Regions from separate parts of the Lysobacter sp. KIS68-7 genome, predicted to be linked through region 1. Evidence: riboswitches for the same ligand, from Rfam matches in the RefSeq annotation. Region 1 holds a riboswitch; the other holds the start of a gene.

Region 1 (4,735 bases):
GTCCTTGACGCTGCGCACGACGAGCACCGCCTTCCCGCCCAGCGCGAGGCGATCCCCCACCTGCGGCTGCTCATCGAAGCGCGCATCGAACAACTCCGCGGCCGTCGCTTCATTGAAGCGCTCGGGAATCGGCAATCCGTAGAACGATGCAAGCTCACCGAGCGGCACATCGCCCGGCAGCGTGAAGACACCGAACAGATCGCGCTCCGCCAATCGCGCATCGCTGCCTTCGGCGAACAACCAATCCAGTCGCGGCGCCTGCCCCGTCGGCGCGAGCACGTAGGCGTAATCGTCCGCCAGCAACGTGCCAGCATCTTCCGGCAGCAACACGCGCCCCTCGCGCACCACCATCGCCATGCGCACGCGGCCGGGCAGGGCATCGCCGCGCAACACCGCGCTGCCGGGTGCGATGCGATAGCCGACCATGTCGTACTCGAGCTGACCTGGCAGGTCGAGCTGGATCCGGCGCGTATTCGGATCCGCGCGCGGCACCGCGACCTGCAGCAAGTACGCAGCGCTCGCGAGCGTCCAGCCTTGCACGATCAGCGAGGCGAACACGACGACGAAGGCGACGTTGAAATACAGCGCCGCGTTCGGCAATCCCGCAAGCAGCGGAATGGACGCGAGGAAGATGCCGACCGCACCGCGCAGCCCCGTCCATGCAATGAAGCCGATTTCCGCGCGGCGATAACCGAAGGGCAGCAAGCAGGCGACCACCGCCGCGGGCCGCGCGACGAACATCAGGAAGGCGGCGACACCGAGCGCGGGCCAGAAGAGGTCGAGGATCTTCGTCGGCGTGGCCAGCAGGCCGAGCAGCAGGAACATCACCAGCTGCGCGAACCACGTGGCCGCGTCCTGCACGGCGAGAACTTCATTGCGCGAGCGCATCGGGCGGTTGGCGACCACGATGCCTGCGAGGTACACCGCGAGGTAGCCGCTGCCGCGCACGAGGTTGGTCATCGCGAACAAGGCGACGGCGCCCGCGAGCGCAAGCCACGGATGCAATCCCGGCGGCATCGTGAAGGTATTGAGCGTCCACACCATCAGGCGTCCGCCGAGATAACCGGCGACCAGGCCCGCGGCCATGGCCCACGCCAATTCCAATGCGAGCAACCAAGGTTCCGCATCGATGCCCTTGCCCGCGATCCACGTCGTCAACGCGAGCGTGAGGAACACCGCCATCGGATCGTTGCTGCCCGATTCGATTTCGAGCGTGGCATTCGTGCGTCGTTCGAGATGCAGGCCGCCCGCGCGCAACAGGAAGAACACCGCGGCCGCATCCGTCGAAGAGACCACGACGCCGAGCAGCGCCGCCTCCAGCCAGGGCAGATCGAGCAGATAAACCGCTGCGACGGCGGTAAGCGCCGCGGTGATCACCACGCCCACGCTGGCAAGCACCACCGACGGCACCACGCTGCCGCGCACATGCTGCGCGCGCGTGCGCAAACCGCCATCGAACAGGATCACCGCCAGCGCCAGCGACCCGACGAGATAGGTGAAGCCCAGGTCCGAGTAACGAATGCCGCCGGGCCCGTCTTCGCCGAGCACCAGGCCGAGCAGCAGGAACACCAGCAGCAACGGCGCACCGAACCGACGCGCGAGGAGCGACGAGGCGATGCCCGCCAGGATCAGCAACGCGCCGAAGAGCAGGCGCAGGTCGATGGCGTGCAGGTGCTCCAAGCCGGCCTTCTCCTTCGCGTGCAGCGAGTGTAGCCGGTGCCCCGTCCGCGATTGACAAGGATCGTAACCACGATATCTTGTGGCCGTCGGTTCCGGTGGCCACAAGCCAGCGGATGAAAAGGGAAGCCGGTCCAATACCGGCGCTGCCCCGCAGCGGTAGGTGGAAACGAAGTCGCGACAACGCACTGGGGCAGTGACCCCGGGAAGCGGCGACAAGTAGGTGATGCAGGTTCGGCAACGCGCCCGCATCGAGTCCACGAGCCCGAAGACCTGCCGACAGCCGCGCGATGCACGCCGCGCGGTGCCGGCCGCGGAATCTCCGGGGGGAGATGGCTGGTGGAGCAACGTCGGCCGCCGATTCCTTCGTGCGCGTCGCGACCGTTGCGACGCCGCTTTCCCAACCTCCCGCCTCCAACGCCCATGTCGATCGCCGAGGGAGCGACGGCCACGGTGCGCCACAGCAGGGAGCCGACCATGCACCAGGACACCCACGACGCCGCGCTCGCGGCGCCCGTCGCTTCGCCGACCTTCGACCTCACGCCGCCGCCGACCGCGACCACCATGCGCGTGACCAAGCGCAACGGTGCGAGCGAAGCCGTCGACCTCAACAAGATCGTGCGCGCGGTGACGCGCGCGGCCGAAGGGCTGCATGCGGTGGAACCGATGCGCGTGGCCACGCGCACCATCTCGGGCCTTTACGACGGTGCAACCACGCGCGAGCTCGACGAACTCTCCATCCGCACCGCCGCGCTGCTCACGGGCGAAGAACCCGAATACGGACGCCTGGCCGCGCGCTTGCTCGCCGGTGTGATCGCCAAGGAAGTGGCGGGGCAGGAAATCCACGCGTTTTCGCAGTCCATCGCGCGCGGGCATGAAGTCGGGTTGATCAACGACCGCCTGCTTGGCTTCGTGCAGGCCAACGCGCGCAAGCTCAACGATGCAATCGATCCGACGCTCGACTTCGGCTTTGACTACTTCGGCCTGCGTACGCTCTACGACCGGTATCTCCTGCGCCACCCGCGTACGCGCAAGGTGATCGAAACCCCGCAGCAGTTCTTCCTGCGCATCGGCTGCGCGCTTGGGGAAGACGTGCCCGGTGCGCTCGCGCTGTATCGCGCGATGGCCAACCTCGATTACCTGCCGTCCTCGCCCACCCTGTTCAACAGCGGCACCAACCACGAGCAGCTGTCCTCGTGCTTCCTGCTCGATTCGCCGCAGGACACGCTGGAATCGATTTACCAGCGCTACGGCGACATCGCGCAGTTGTCCAAGTTCAGCGGCGGCATCGGCGTGAGTTACACGCGCGTGCGTTCGCGCGGTTCGCTGATCAAATCGACCAACGGGCATTCCAACGGCATCGTGCCCTGGCTGAAGACGCTGGACGCGTCCGTCGCCGCGGTGAACCAGGGCGGCAAGCGCAAGGGCGCGGCCTGCGTGTACCTGGAGCCGTGGCATGCGGACGTGGAGGAATTCCTCGAGCTGCGCGACAACACGGGCGACGAGGCGCGGCGCACGCACAATCTCAACCTCGCCAACTGGGTGCCGGATCTGTTCATGCGGCGCGTGGAGGCGGATGCCGAGTGGTCGCTGTTCGATCCGCGCGTCGTGCCGGAATTCACCGACCTGTACGGCGAAGCCTTCGAGCGCGCCTACGAACAGGCTGAAGCCCAGGGCAAAGCGGCGCGCACGACCCGCGCGCGCGAGTTGTACGCGCGGATGATGCGCACGCTCGCGCAGACCGGCAACGGCTGGATGACCTTCAAGGACAAGTGCAACCGCGCGAGTAACCAGACGCTGCGCGCGCACAACGTCATCCACCTGTCGAACCTGTGCACCGAGATCCTGGAGATCACGTCCGCAGAGGAAACCGCGGTGTGCAACCTCGGCTCGATCAACCTCGCACGCCACGTGGACGCCGAGGCCGGCTTCGATTTCGACAAGCTCGCCGAAACCGTGCGTCTGGCCGTGCGTCAGCTCGACCGCGTCATCGACCTCAACTTCTATCCGATCGAAAGTGCGCGCCGCGGCAACCTGCGCTGGCGGCCGGTGGGGTTGGGCTGCATGGGCTTGCAGGATGTGCTCTTCGCGCTACGGCTGCCGTTCGACAGCGAGCAGGCGCGGACGCTGTCGACGAAGATCGCAGAGACCATCTACTTCCACGCGCTCGATACGTCCTGCGAACTGGCGATGGAACGCGGGGCGCATCCGTCGTTCGCGGATACGCGGGCATCGGTAGGCGAGCTGCAGTTCGATGCGTGGGGCGTGGTGCCGGATGAGGCCGGGCGCTGGGACGCGCTGCGCGAGCGCATCCAGGCGCATGGGCTGCGCAACTCGCTGCTGGTCGCGATTGCACCGACCGCCACCATTGCCTCGATCGCGGGCTGCTACGAATGCGTCGAGCCGCAGGTGAGCAACCTGTTCAAGCGCGAAACGCTGTCGGGCGACTTCCTGCAGGTGAATCGTTACCTGGTGGAGGAGTTGAAGAAGCTCGGCCAATGGACACCCGAGATGCGGGACGCCATCAAGCTTGCGGAAGGCTCGATCCAGGGCATCGCCGCGATCCCCGAGCCGCTGCGGGTGATCTATCGCACCGCATGGGAACTGCCCATGCGTGCGCTGATCGACATGGCCGCCGCGCGCGGCGCGTACATCGACCAATCCGCCTCACTCAACCTCTTCATGGAAAGCCCGAGCATCGGCGCGCTCTCGTCGATGTACATGTACGCCTGGAAGCAGGGCATCAAGACGACCTACTACCTGCGCTCGCGCCCGGCCACGAAGATCGCCAAGACCACCGTCGCCCCCTCGCCCACGCCTGTCGAAGCGATCGCCTGTTCTCTCGAAAACCCCGAATCCTGCGAGGCCTGCCAGTGAGCGCCGCCCGTCCCATGCTGCTCGATCCCGGTTTCGAGCTCACCCTGCGCCCGATGCGCTACCCGCAGTTCTACGAGATGTATCGCAATGCGGTGCGCAACACGTGGACGGTGGAGGAGGTCGACTTCGCGCTCGACGTGAACGACCTGCGCCACAAGTTTGGCCCGGCCGAGCGGCACCT
Region 2 (4,735 bases), 200 kb from region 1:
CCGGCGACGCGCGCCACTCCGCGCGCAGGTCCAGCGTGGAGAATCCGCCGACCGCGAGCGTGTTCGCCACGTCGTCCCAGCGGCGGCCTTCGCCGACCAGCGTCGCGCCGACGCTGAAATCGCCGAACGCGCGGTCGGCGTCGATGCGGCCCGTCGTGCGCGCGCGACGCGGCAACAGGTTGTCGTAGTCGAAGCCCTGGCTGTGGTTGCGCGGATCGACGTAGCTCGCCGCACCCGAGAGGTTCCATCCGCCGAGCGTCAGGCCACCGGTCAGTTCCGCACCGCGGATCCGCGCGCTGTCGAGGTTGTTCGCCATGAACAGCGAGATGTCGTACACGATCAGATCGTCGACCTTGGTCTGGTACGCGTTCAAGGCCCAGTTCCAGTCGGCCTTGCGCTGGCCGATGCCGAGTTCCCAGGTTTTCGATTCCTCGGGGCGCAGGTCCGGGTTGCCGAAGAACGGGAAGTACAGCTCGTTGAACGTCGGCGCCTTGAACGCGGTGCCCACGCTCGCCGTGAGGCGCAGGTCGTGCGCGAACGCGTAACCCCACGCCAAACCGCCCGTGGTGTGGCCGCCGAACTGTTCGTTGTCGTCGCGGCGCAGGCTGGCCTGCACGTTGTTCGCGCCGAAGTCGCCGAGGTACTGCCCGAACACCGCGTGGTTGTTGCGATCGGCGGACCACGCGCTGAACAGGTCCTCGACGTCCGCCTTGTCGCGCTGCCAGTCGAAGCCGGCCGTCACGGTGTGTCCGTCCGCCACGCGCACGTCGCCCTGCAACGAGGCGCTGTCGCGCTGGCTGGCGAACTGGTCGACGAAGCTGCGATCGCGCGAGTCGTAGGAGACGTCGCGGTTGCTGCCCGCGGACATCGTCCACGTCGTGCGGCCGACGTCGTAGCGGATCTTGCCGCCGACGACCTGCTGCGTGGTGTTGGACACGTCGGGCAAGCCGTAGAACGGATCGGAGTCGTATTCGTTGCGGCCCTGGTTGCGCAGCGCATTGCCTTCGATCACCAGGCCATCGATCGGACGCACGCCGCCGCGCAGCGAGATCGCATTGCTTTCGTAGCCGTCGCGATCCGGGTCGGGATTGTCGACGAAGCAACCGGCGAACACCGGCGTGGCGGCGCCGAGGCAGGACTGGAAGCCTTCGGTGGCCTGGTGGCTGTAGTCCGCGCCGAACCACGCGCGCTCGAAGCCGAAGTCGATGCCGGCGCTGAGTTCACGCAGGTCATCGGTGCCCGCGCCGAGGCGGAAATGCGGCCGCACGCCGTTCTGCGCCTTGCGCGTGAAGATCTGGATGACGCCGCCGATCGCGTCCGAGCCGTACAGGCTCGAGCGCGGACCGCGCACGATTTCGACGCGATCGATCAATTCGACCGGAATGTCCTGGATCGCGGTGAGGCCCGAGGTCGAGGAGCCCACGCGCACGCCGTCGACGAGGAACAACACGTGGTCCGACTCGGCGCCACGCATGAACAGCGTCGACAACTTGCCCGCGCCACCCTGGTTGACGAGGTTGATGCCGGCGCGTCCGCGCAACAGTTCGGGCAGCGAATGCGCCTGCGTGCGCTCGATCTCCTTGCGATCGATGACTTCGACCGCGGCGAGCGAATCGTCGACGGTGATGGCGGTGCGCGTGCCGGTGACGACGACGCGGTCGAGCTCCTGCGAGGACGTGCCGTCCTGTGCAAGCGCAAAAGAAGAAGACAGGGACAGCGCCAACGCAACCGCGCCGGCCAGGGAAGAACGCAACATGGGAACGACTCTCCAGCGCGCACGCCCGCGCGCATTCGGTGCAGGGAAGTTGCAGCAGCGGAGAGAAGCGGACGGGGCTGCGCGCGCATGGCGATGCAGCGGCCGCACGATGCCCTCCGCATCGCAACCAGTCGAGCTCCGTGGCCGGTCTCCGGGCTTGCGCGTCGAATCGTGTGCGAATGCACCGCGATCCGCGGCCTTCGCGCCTTCCCGTGCGATGCACAGTGGCGGTTGCGTCGGCCTGCGCGCTTACCGTTGCGGGGGCAGCGCCGGAATTGCGATCCATGGGGATCGCGCACCGGCTTCCCGTTTCAACCTCGGCGTTGCCACTGTCGGGCAGCGCCTCGGTCACCTCGAAGCGGGCGGCAGTGTAGCGTGAATGCGCAGCCGATGCGGCGTCGTCAGTCTTCGCCGGGCTCGTCGAACAGCCGGAAGGCCGGCGCGGCGTCTTCGGCATCGGCCACCTGGGTGGTGGTGACGGGCGAAGCGGCGGGTCGATTGCGCGGCGGCGGCAACAGCGCCGTGGCGGCGTCGGCGGCAAGGACGAGTTCGCTGCGGCGCGCCTCGGGCACGTCCTGCCAATGGCAGTCGAGCAAGGCGCCTTCCAGCGCATAGAGGAGATTGAGGCTGGGCTTGAAGCCGGCGCGCTTCACGCGCATGAACGCATCGACTGCGCCGACCGCTTCCAGGTCCTCGCGCGAGCGCAGGCCGACCTGGCGAAGCCAGGCCGCACTCTTCGGGCCGATGTTCCGCAGCTTCACCGTGCTCACCCCAAGCTCTCCATGAACAGTCGGGCGATCTCCTCCAGCCCCTCCTGATCCATAACGTCGAAGCGGGCGTGGACCGGACTGTCGAGGTCCAGCACGCCGACGAGCGCGCCCTGGTGCACCAGCGGCACCACGAGCTCCGAATTGGAGGCCGAATCGCACGCGATGTGGCCGGGGAAGGCGTGGACGTCGTCGATGCGCTGCGTGGTGCGCGTGCTTGCGGCGGCACCGCACACGCCCTTGTCGAGCGGGATGCGCACGCACGCCGGCAAGCCCTGGAAGGGGCCCACGACAAGTTCGGTGCCATCGAAGAAGTAGAAGCCCGCCCAGTTCAGATCGGGCAGCGCGTGGTAGATGAGCGCGGACAGGTTCGCCGCGTTGGCGATGCGGTCGCGTTCGCCGTGCAGTAGCGCGCGCGCCTGCTCGGCGAGTTCGGCGTACTGCTCCGGCTTGGTGCCGCTGAGGGAGGAGGTCGTGAACATCCGCCGAGTGTAGCGCGGCCACCGGGTACCATTGCCGACATGGATGCAACGCTGCCCCAAAGCATTTATGTCACCGGCACGGATACGGGCGTGGGCAAGACCCTGGCCAGTGCCGCGCTGCTGCATGCCTTGCGCGCACGTGGCCTGCGTGCGGTCGGCATGAAGCCGGTGGCCAGCGGCTGCGAACGCATCGAGGGTGCATGGCGCAACGAGGACGCACTCGCGTTGCAGGCGGCGAGCGATCCGCTGCCGCGTTACGAAGACGTCAATCCGTATGCCTTCCCCGCGCCGCTGGCGCCGGAGCTTGCATCGCGCGACGAAGGTGTCGATGTCGCGCTGGATCCGATCCTGCTGGCGCATGCACGCCTGCGCGCGCATTCCGACGTGGTCGTCGTCGAAGGCGTCGGTGGCTGGATGGCGCCGCTGGCCACGCAGGTGTTCCAGGCCGACCTGGTGCGCGCACTCGACCTGCCGGTCGTGCTCGTCGTCGGATTGCGGCTGGGCTGCCTCAACCACGCGTATCTCACCGCGCGCGCGATCGAAGACGACGGCGCCCGCTTCGCCGGTTGGATCGCCACCGGCATCGATCCCGCGATGGCGCGCGCCGACGACAACTTCGCGCTCCTTTCGAGCCGCCTCCGCGCGCCATGCCTCGGCCGCCTCCCACACGATTCCAAGCCGGATGCCGCGCGCATGGCGCGCCACCTTGCTTGGCCTGAAACGTGGCCTTCACGGCACGCTTGAGCGCGACGTGGCCTCCTGCGCGATGGCCTCCTGACTTCCGACAGGGGTCTTTCGCGCGTCAGGGCAAGCTAAACTGTCGCGTACAGTAAACGGACGAGAGGCACCCGCATGGCCCGGAAGCTTGGAAGCAATGGCGCGAACGCCGCAATCGCAGGCGTGCTCGCAACCGCGATGTTCGTCGCTGCATGCGGGAAACAGGATGCAAATGCCGGCATGGGCAACATGCCGCCGCCGGAAGTGGGCGTGGTCGTGATGAAGCCCGGCCCGGCCCCGTTGGTGAAGGAACTCGTCGGTCGCCTCGCCGCGTATCGCAGCGCCGACGTGCGCGCGCGCGTGGCCGGCGTGCTGCAGCGTCGCGCCTACGAAGAAGGCAGCGACGTGAAGGAAGGCCAGTTGCTGTTCGTGATCGATCCGGCGCCGCTGCAGGCCGCGCTCGGCCAGGCGATCGCGGCGGAAGCCTCGGCGGACGCCAACTACGCGAACGCGCGCGCCGCCGCCGCGCGCGCGCGCAACCTCGCGCCGCAGAAATTCATCTCGCAGTCCGATCTCGACAACGCGCTGGCCGCGGAACGTTCGGCCTCCGCGTCGGTGAAGGCGGCGAAGGCGGCGGTCGCCGCCGCGCGCATCAACCTCGGTTACGCATCGGTGCGCTCGCCCATCCGCGGCCGCGCAGGCAAGCAGCAGGTGACCGAAGGCGCGCTCGTGGGGCAGAACGAAGCGACGCTGCTCACCACCGTCGACCAGATCGACAACATGTACGTCAACTTCTCGATGGGCGTGGACGAACTCTCGCAGGTGCGTGCGGCCAACACGACCGGCACGCGCCGCGTGCAGGTGCTGCTGCCCGACGGCAGCGCGTACAAACACGACGGCACGATGGATTTCAGCGCCGACACCGTCGATCCCGCGACGGGCGCCATCGCGCTGCGCGCGCAGGTGCCGAATCCGGAACACCTGCTGCTGCCCGGCACCTTCGTCACCGTGCG

What was found. Region 1 has a riboswitch for cobalamin ahead of LVB87_RS05270 (ribonucleoside-diphosphate reductase subunit alpha). Riboswitches for the same ligand answer to the same signal wherever they lie in the genome.
Region 2: linked by a shared signal. The riboswitch ahead of btuB (TonB-dependent vitamin B12 receptor) and the one ahead of LVB87_RS05270 (ribonucleoside-diphosphate reductase subunit alpha) in region 1 are both predicted to bind cobalamin.

What each region holds. Positions count from the first base shown of each region.
Region 1 is NZ_CP089925.1:1,117,027-1,121,761, forward strand. It holds gene LVB87_RS05265 (potassium/proton antiporter) at 1-1,680, opposite strand, end outside; cobalamin riboswitch at 1,751-1,973, shown strand; gene LVB87_RS05270 (ribonucleoside-diphosphate reductase subunit alpha) at 2,155-4,554, shown strand; gene LVB87_RS05275 (ribonucleotide-diphosphate reductase subunit beta) at 4,569-4,735, shown strand, end outside.
Region 2 is NZ_CP089925.1:1,317,561-1,322,295, forward strand. It holds gene btuB (TonB-dependent vitamin B12 receptor) at 1-1,756, opposite strand, end outside; cobalamin riboswitch at 1,881-2,102, opposite strand; gene LVB87_RS06265 (TfoX/Sxy family protein) at 2,158-2,526, opposite strand; gene LVB87_RS06270 (GAF domain-containing protein) at 2,523-3,005, opposite strand; gene bioD (dethiobiotin synthase) at 3,045-3,749, shown strand; gene LVB87_RS06280 (efflux RND transporter periplasmic adaptor subunit) at 3,921-4,735, shown strand, end outside.